DNA from 2 places in the Streptomyces sp. NPDC087263 genome. Region 1 is predicted to be linked to the other one. Evidence: riboswitches for the same ligand, from Rfam matches in the RefSeq annotation. Region 1 holds a riboswitch; the other holds the start of a gene.
The links. A riboswitch is a leader RNA that binds a small molecule or an ion and turns the genes downstream of it on or off. The one in region 1 is predicted to bind cobalamin.
Positions count from the first base shown of each region.

Region 2: another riboswitch for cobalamin. It lies ahead of ACIPC1_RS38310 (cobalamin biosynthesis protein); the one in region 1 lies ahead of ACIPC1_RS09620 (CbtB domain-containing protein).

Region 1 is NZ_JBIUYT010000003.1:55,970-60,238, forward strand. It holds gene ACIPC1_RS09610 (hypothetical protein) at 1-287, shown strand, start outside; gene ACIPC1_RS09615 (hypothetical protein) at 484-1,239, shown strand; cobalamin riboswitch at 1,391-1,533, shown strand; gene ACIPC1_RS09620 (CbtB domain-containing protein) at 1,569-1,790, shown strand; gene ACIPC1_RS09625 (CbtA family protein) at 1,811-2,569, shown strand; gene meaB (methylmalonyl Co-A mutase-associated GTPase MeaB) at 2,760-3,740, opposite strand; gene scpA (methylmalonyl-CoA mutase) at 3,737-4,269, opposite strand, start outside.
Region 2 is NZ_JBIUYT010000017.1:62,853-67,121, reverse strand. It holds gene ACIPC1_RS38315 (cobyric acid synthase) at 1-400, opposite strand, end outside; gene ACIPC1_RS38310 (cobalamin biosynthesis protein) at 397-1,338, opposite strand; cobalamin riboswitch at 1,439-1,580, opposite strand; gene ACIPC1_RS38305 (hypothetical protein) at 1,700-1,921, opposite strand; gene ACIPC1_RS38300 (anion permease) at 1,934-3,178, opposite strand; gene ACIPC1_RS38295 (lysozyme) at 3,380-4,123, opposite strand.

The DNA of each region.
Region 1 (4,269 bases):
TGATCGCCAACCTGACCGGGTGCAAGGTGCAGATCCGCACCGAGGCGGACGAACTGCGGGTCGGTGTCTGCCACACCGAGAACGCGGACTACGCCATCACGACCTTCCCCGAGGAGAAGTACAAGCTGACGTGGCTGGACACCGCCGGCGTGTACGGGGGCAAGTACCTCGTCGGCACGCGCTGGGTCGTCACCGCGCCCGAGGAGATGCTCGAGCCGTTCCGCACGAAGCTCGGCGGAACCATTCAGCAACTGCGTGGCATGGGCCCCACCCCGAGTTCGTCGTAGCTTGCGAACATCCACGCCGTACGTCGCTGACCTGCGCATCGTGATCAAGCCGATATTGACAGCGGTACTGATCACTACGGAAGGTGCATGTTCGGACGACTGGGGTGGGAACGTGGAACGGCGGCAGTACGACGTGGAACGGCGGCAGTACGCAGAGCGGTGCTCGGAGCTTTTCGCGGTGGGTGGATTCGCCGCTGTGAGGACAACCGCGGAGGCAGGGCTCGAGGAGTGCGGGCCGGATCCCGTTCTCTTCCGCTGGCTCGGGCAGGCACACGCCGCGGAGGACGAGGACGACCACGACGCCGAGGCCGAGGCCGCGTATCGCCAGGGCCTCGCGCTCGCGCCGGACGATCTCGGGCTCCTGGTGTCGTATCTGGAGCTGAGCCTCCGCGCCGACGCCTTCGCCTACTCGGGGCGTGCAGCCCGTGCGGTGCCCTTGCAGGCCAGGATCGAGGAGTTGGCGCCGCCCGGGTCGCCCGAACGTGAGCGCGTCGATGCCGCCACCGGCTGGGCCGGACGCGGCTACTGGGACGACGTGAAGTCAAGTGCCGTTCAGGGGCAGGCTCATCAGGAAGCCGTCGCGGAACAGAGCGTGCTGGTCACCGAGGCGCTGCGGCGAGCCGCCCGCGGAGAGTCCGACGCGGGTGACGGAGAAGACCTCAAGGCCGCCGAACTGGCCGCGGCCGTCGAGCTCTTGCAGGGGCCCCGAAACGCACCGCTGCGCCTGCTGCTGGCCCATCGGGTCGCGGCGTATGTGCTGACGTTCATCCTGTCGTTCAGCCTGAACAAGACGCTGGTGTGGAGCGGAGTGGTGGACTTCAGCATGTGGGGCTGGTTGTTCTGGATCCCGTTGCTCGCCGCGGAAGGCAAGCTCCGCGAGGCCAAGAGGCTGGGACGGGAGCGCGTCATCGCGCGCATACAGCAGCGCCACGAGGAGACGAACACGGTCTGACCGCCGGGCCGTCGGTCGCAAATGCGTGGGAGGGCGCCCTCGTTGACAGTGGCCGCCCGAGTCGCGTCACCAGTGCCCCACGGGTCGCACCGGCCGCGTCACCAGGCAGGAGAGGAAGATCACGCCAGGTGACGCGGTCTTGGCCATGCACGCGACACACGGTACCGTCGGTCCGTTATCGACGACGGCGAGACGGAAGCCGGTGAGAGTCCGGCACGGTCGCGCCACTGTAAATGGGACGCCCATCGAGGTACTCCCTGAGTCAGACCCGTGGCCGTCGTCATGTGCACCACCGAGATGGGACGCGAACTCCCAGAGGAGGCCCTGCCATGGCGCAGCACGTCGCCCAGCCGACAACCAACACCCCTGTCATTCCGGCCAAGTTGCCGCTCAAGGACATCGCCCCCTGGGCGATCTTCTTCGGCGTTCTGATGCTGGTCCTGTTGTACTTCGTCGGCGCTGAGCAGGGCGCCACCTCCGTCGTCTCCGGCGAGGAAGTCCACGAGTGGGTGCACGACGCCCGCCATCTCCTCGGCTTCCCCTGCCACTGACGAAGGACGCCGCGCACCTCATGAACTCCGCAGCAGTAAGAAACCTTCTCGTGCGGGGCATGCTCGCCGGCCTCGGTGCCGGCGTGCTCGCCCTGATCGTCGCCTACTTCCTCGGTGAGCCGAGCGTCGACAGCGCGATCAGCTTCGAGGAGGCCCATGCCTCGGGCCACGAGCACGAGGTCGAACTCGTCTCCCGCAGCCTCCAGTCCACCGCCGGCCTCGCCACCGGTGTGCTGATCTACGGGGTCGCCTTCGGCGGCATCGCCGCCCTCGCCTTCTGCTTCGCGCTCGGCCGCGTGGGCCGTTTCGGTGCGCGGGCGACGGCGCTGCTCCTGTCGGGGAGCGCGCTGCTCGCCGTGTACGTCGTGCCGTTCCTCAAGTACCCGGCCAACCCGCCCGCGGTCGGCAACGGCGACACCATCGGCAAGCGGACCACCCTGTACCTGCTGATGATGGTGCTCAGCGTGCTCCTCGCCATCGCCGCCACCATCCTGGGTAAGCGGCTCGCCCCGAAGGTGGGCACCTGGTACGCCACCGTCTCGGCGGTGGCCGCCTTCGCCGTCGCGATCGGACTGGCGTACGCGTTCCTGCCCGTCATCAACGAGGTGCCGGCCGACTTCCCGGCCACCGTGCTGTGGCGCTTCCGCGTCTCGGCGCTGGCGATACAGATCACCCTGTGGGGTGGCTTCGGTCTGGTGTTCGGCGAACTGGCCGAGCGGTTGCTCCACCCCAAGCCTGCGACGGCCACGGCGGGACGACCGGTCGCCGCCCCCCACTGACATGACCACATGACCCGCCACACGAGCCAGGGCCCACGGAACCATCCGGGGGCCCTCTCGCGTACCGCCCACCCGGAGATAGAGACAGCAGTCGAGGGCGAGGGCGAGGACTGTCCGCGCCGCGCGATAGCGCCCTTGTTACGTCGCCACCGGGAGCCCGACGCCTGCGGCAACCGGAATCCGGCAGCCGCTAGTCCTTGCCGCCGAAGGTCCTGAGAATGCGCTCGGCGGCGAGTGTGGCCGTCAACTCGCCGTCCCTGACCTGCTGTTCGAGGGCAGGTGTGAGGGCTCGTACGGCCGGATCGGCGTGCAGACGGCCCAGGAGTTCGTCGCGGACCATCGTCCAGGTCCAGTCGACCTGCTGGTCACGGCGTTTGGCGGCGAGCCGGCCGGACGAGTCGAGGAGCGTGCGGTGCTGTTCCAGGCGGTCCCAGACGGTGTCCAGGCCGGCCGACTCGCGGGCGCTGCAACTCAGTACGGGCGGCGTCCAGGCCGCGTCCCTGCCGTGCATGAGCCGGAGCGCGCCCGCCAACTCCCGTGCGGCTGCCTGCGCGTCGCGTTCGTGCGGTCCGTCCGCCTTGTTGACGGCGATCACGTCGGCCAGTTCGAGGACGCCCTTCTTGATGCCCTGGAGCTGGTCGCCGGTGCGGGCGAGGGTCAGCAGGAGGAAGGAGTCGACCATGTTCGCCACGGCCGTCTCGGACTGACCGACACCGACCGTCTCCACCAGCACCACGTCGTAGCCCGCGGCTTCCATCACCACGATCGACTCACGCGTCGCCTTGGCGACCCCACCCAGCGTGCCGGCGGTGGGGGAGGGCCGGATGAAGGCCGCCGGGTCGACGGCCAGGCGCTCCATCCTCGTCTTGTCGCCCAGGATCGAACCGCCCGTACGGCTGGAGGACGGGTCCACCGCCAGCACCGCCACCCGGTGGCCGAGCGCGGTCAGCATCGTGCCGAAGGCGTCGATGAACGTCGACTTGCCCACGCCCGGTACGCCGCTGACGCCGATCCGCCGCGCCCGGCCGCTGTGCGGGAGCAGCTCGGTCAGCAACTCCTGGGCGAGCGCCCGGTGCTGGGGCCGGGTGGACTCGACGAGGGTGACGGCGCGCGCGATGAGCGCGCGCTTCCCGTCGAGTACGCCCTTGACGTAGGTGTCGAGCTCGATCACAGGTCGTGCCCGAGATCGGCCGAGAGCCGCTGGACGAGGTCGTGGGCCGCGTCCGGGATCACCGTCCCGGGCGGGAACACGGCGGCCGCCCCCATCTCCAGCAGGGTCGGCACGTCCTGCGGCGGGATCACCCCGCCCACGACGATCATGATGTCCGCGCGGCCCTCCGCCGCCAGCTCCTCCCGAAGCGCCGGTACGAGGGTGAGATGGCCGGCGGCCAGCGAGGACACCCCGACGATGTGTACGTCCGCCTCGACGGCCTGGCGGGCCACCTCGCCCGGGGTCTGGAACAGCGGGCCGACGTCCACGTCGAAGCCGAGGTCGGCGAAGGCGGTGGCGATCACCTTCTGGCCGCGGTCGTGACCGTCCTGGCCCATCTTGGCGACCAGGATGCGCGGGCGGCGCCCCTCGGCCTCCCCGAAGGCGTCCACGAGCGTGCGTGTGCGGTCCACGGACGGGGACTCGCCGGCTTCGTTGCGGTACACACCGGAGATCGTACGGATCTGGCCCGCGTGCCGCCCGTACACCT
Region 2 (4,269 bases), on a different contig from region 1:
CCTCGCAGATCACCGCGTCATACGTGCCCCGCAACTCGGCGAGGCACTCCAGCACGGTCCCTAGCAGCGCCTCCTGCCGCCCGCCGTGGTAGCCGCGCGCACTCATCTCACCCACGGGCTTCCCCATGAGCACGACCTGACTGCTCCGGTCACCCCCCGGCTTCAGCAGTACGGGATTCATGAGCGCGGTCGGCTCCACGCGCGCGGCCTGCGCCTGCATCGCCTGGGCCCGCCCGATCTCGGCGCCCTCCCGCGTCACGAACGAGTTCAGCGACATGTTCTGCGCCTTGAAGGGCGCCACCTTGACGCCCTGCCGCACCAGCCACCGGCAGATCCCGGCGGTCACGACACTCTTGCCCGCGTCGGAGGTGGTCCCGGCGACCAGCAGCCCGCCGCTCACGAGGCACGCCCCTTCATGAGGAGCCGTCCGGCAGCACACACACCCAGCGCGAGCCAGCTCACGCGCCGCGACAGCCGTACGGCCCGCTCGATGTCACCGACCGCGACGGCGCGCCCCCCGCCGTTCAGAACGGGCCGGTGCTCGACCCGTCCGCCGTATGCGAGGGTCCCGCCGAGCCGCACCCCGAGCGCCCCCGCGAACGAGGCCTCCACCGGCCCGGCGTTCGGGCTCGGATGCTTGCAGGCGTCCACCCGCCACGCGCGTACGGCGCCCCGCGGATCGCCTCCGGCAGCGCCGGCGAGGGCAGCGGTGAGTCGCGCCCCCGGCCAGCCCGCGACATCGTCGAGCCGCGCGGAGGCCCAGCCGTAACGCCGGTACTTGGGCGACTTGTGCCCGACCATGGCGTCGAGCGTGTTCACGGCCCGAAACCCGACAAGCCCGGGCACACCACCGACGGCCCCCCACACGAGGGCCCCCACCACGGCGTCGGAGGTGTTCTCGGCGACGGACTCGACGACGGCCCGCGCGATCCCGTCCGCGTCGAGCGCCTGCGGATCCCGCCCGCACAGATGCGGCAGCCGCTCCCGGGCCAGCTCGACATCGCCGGCTTCCAGCGCGCTGCCGATCGCCCGGGCTTCCCGGCCGAGCGAGGTCCCCCCGACGACGGCCCACGTGGCGGCGGCGGTCAGCGCGAGGGAGGCGGTATGTGATCCCCGTACGGAATGACTCGCGAGCGCCGCGAGCACGGTGGCACCGCCCGCACACACGGCCGTGTGCAGCGCGCCCCAGCCGCGGTCGTCCCGCCACAGCACCTGCTCCACGGCTCCCGCGGCCCGCCCGAACGCGGCGACCGGATGCCCGTGGCGGGGATCGCCGAGCAGTAGATCACCGAGGAGGCCGGCGGCGGCGCCGTACGCGAAGACGCGATCGGCACGCACCGGTTCAGCCGACCGTCAGGTCGGGCACAACCGTCGTTCGCAAGGCACTTGGGCAGCCGCGCATGGCGATATGTCCTCACTCAGGGTGTCCACGCCCTGGTTCGAAGAGACCGACGGTGGGAGTTCCTGGCTTCCGGGGACTACCTTCCCCGGTGACAGTGGCGGGACCGCGCCGGATTCGCACCGGCTTCCTCTCGTGCCGTCGTACTTGGCTCCGGCAGTCCACCACGGTGTTGGAAGACCCGTCAACTTGCTGTTGACCTGCGGAGGGAGAGTGTGCGAAGGCCCACATACGGGTGGGGCGTGGGACGTTGACACGTCCCACGCCCCACCTTGTTTGTGCGCTTGTCCGACGTGACCGTCAGGCGACGATCAGATAGATCCCGTACGCCACCGCCGCCGCGCAGGCGGCGAAGCAGGCGTACGCGCCGGTGACCGCGAGAGCGGCGGAGCCGCCCTGTGCCGAGGCCGACTCGCGCCTGGAGAGGCCGACGATGCCCAGGGTGAAGAGGCCGACGAGGGCCACGGTGGTCACGAGGCTGACTCCGAAGACGGAGCCGAGGGCTGCCCAGTCGATGTGCATGCTGTTCGTTCCTTACACCGTGGCCGGAGAGGTGGGCTCCGCGTCCGGGGACGGGATGGTGGCCTTCAGTTCGCCGGTCAGGTCCCCGGTGAGCGGACCCGCGGGCGGCGGGGTGACCGCGGCGATCGCCACGGTGACGACGCCCGAGGGCTCGGCGGTGACCTCGTTGACGTTGTCGATGGTCACCGGCTGGCGGCGTGACAGCTTCCAGATGGTGCCCGCGCCGGCCACCAGGAGTACGCCCGTCAGGACGATGCCCCAGGTGCCCTGCTTGGTGAGGAACTCCGCGCCCGCGCCGACCAGGCCGGCCGCCGGGAGCGTGAGGCCCCAGGCGATGAACATCCGGCGCGCGGTCGACCAGCGGACGACACCGCCCTTGCGGCCGAGACCGGAGCCCATCACGGCGCCGGAGCAGGACTGCGTGGTGGAGAGCGAGAAGCCCAGGTGGGAGGAGGCCAGGATGACCGTGGCCGCGCTGGTCTGGGCGGCGAAGCCCTGCGGCGGCGCGAGGTCGGTGAGGCCCTTGCCCATCGTGCGGATGATGCGCCAGCCGCCCAGGTAGGTGCCGAGCGCGATGGCCATACCGGCCGAGATGATGACCCAGGTGGGAGGGTTCGAGTCCGGCGCGATCACACCGCCGGTGACCAGCGCGAGGGTGATGATGCCCATCGTCTTCTGCGCGTCGTTCGTGCCGTGGGCCAGCGAGACGAGGCCCGCCGAGGCGATCTGCCCGGCGCGGTAGCCCTTGGCCGTCGCCTTCTCGTCGGCGCGGCTGCCGATCCTGTACGTCAGCCTGGTGGCCAGCATCGCGGCGAGTCCGGCCACGACGGGCGCGGCGATCGCGGGAAGCAGCACCTTGGTGACGACGGTCGAGCCGTTCACGGACGACCAGCCGGCCGACATCACCGCGGCGCCGATGAGGCCGCCGAAGAGTGCGTGGGAGGAACTGGAGGGCAGACCCAGAAGCCAGGTCAGCAGATTCCAGAGGATGGCGCCGACGAGCGCCGCGAAGATCACTTCGGTGCGTATGCCCTCTTCGTTGATGATCCCGCCGGAGATCGTCTTGGCGACCTCCACGGAGAGGAACGCACCGACGAGATTCAGCACGGCGGACATGGCCACCGCCGTCTTGGGTCTGAGAGCACCGGTCGAAATGGTCGTAGCCATCGCATTGGCGGTGTCGTGGAAACCGTTCGTGAAATCGAACACGAGAGCGGTGACGATCACGATTCCGAGGAGGAGCGTGATGTGTTCCATTTACCCAGGCTTCTGTTTGACGTCAGTGGCACGAGGACCGTAGGCAACCTGGGTGAACGGAAGATGAACTTGGGCGGGCTTTCGAGTGTCTCTATGGCGAGCGCTCCTCCAATTGTGCCGGAGGGCGGCTCTAGGTCCGGTCCGATGTCTCGAACATAGGCGGAATTCTGGGTTCCGATAGCTCCGCCAGGTCCTGTCGGCCTAGCCCTTCGCGAGCTTCTTGAGCTGGGTCGTGGATCCGTTGAAGAGATTCTGGTCGCCCGGCAGGCTGCCGCTGTTGTCGTACTGCCAGAAGGTCCAGAAGGACCAGCCGGCCGGCAGGGTACCCGCGGTCGCCGAGTCGTAGCGCGCGAGCCACAGGGAGTGGTTCGCGCCGAAGGCGCTGCTGCTGCCGGTGCAGGTGTTCCACCAGTGCGTGGTCGTGTAGATCACCGGACGGCGTCCGGTCTGCCGCTTGACCTCGTCGCTGAAGGCCTTGATCCAGCTCACCATCCTGGCTTTGGTCAGGCCGTAGCACTTGTTCGTGCCGTACGGGTTGTACTCGATGTCGAGCGCGGGCGGCAGCGTCCAGCCGTCCGCCCGCCAGGCGCCGCCGTTGCGCACGAAGTGCGCGGCCTGGGCGGTGCCGGACGACTTGTTCGGCAGGGCGAAGTGGTAGGCGCCGCGGATGATGCCCGCGTTGCGTGCCCCGTTGTACTGCTGGCTGAAGTACGGGTTGCGGTAGGTGTGGGACTCGGTCGCCTTGACGTAGACGAACTGTGCGCCCTTCGCCTTGGTGCTCGGCCAGTCGACGTTCTTCTGGTGCGAGGAGACGTCGTGCCCCTTGGGCTTGCCGGCCGCGGAGGCCGGAACCTCGGCGAGAGCGGTTCCCCCGACGGTGAGTGCTGTGACGATGGCCGCGACGACGCGGGCGCGATGGCGGGACGGTCTGTTACCACGGGCCATATTTCCCCCCGGAATGGCGACGTGCGTGACAAAACCCCCAGAGGCTACTGGAAGATCATCGAAAACTCGTCGATCTCCGGCCAATTGCCCTCAGGGGGCGATGTATGCCCCTATGCGATCTTACGGACGAAGGGATTCCGCCCTAA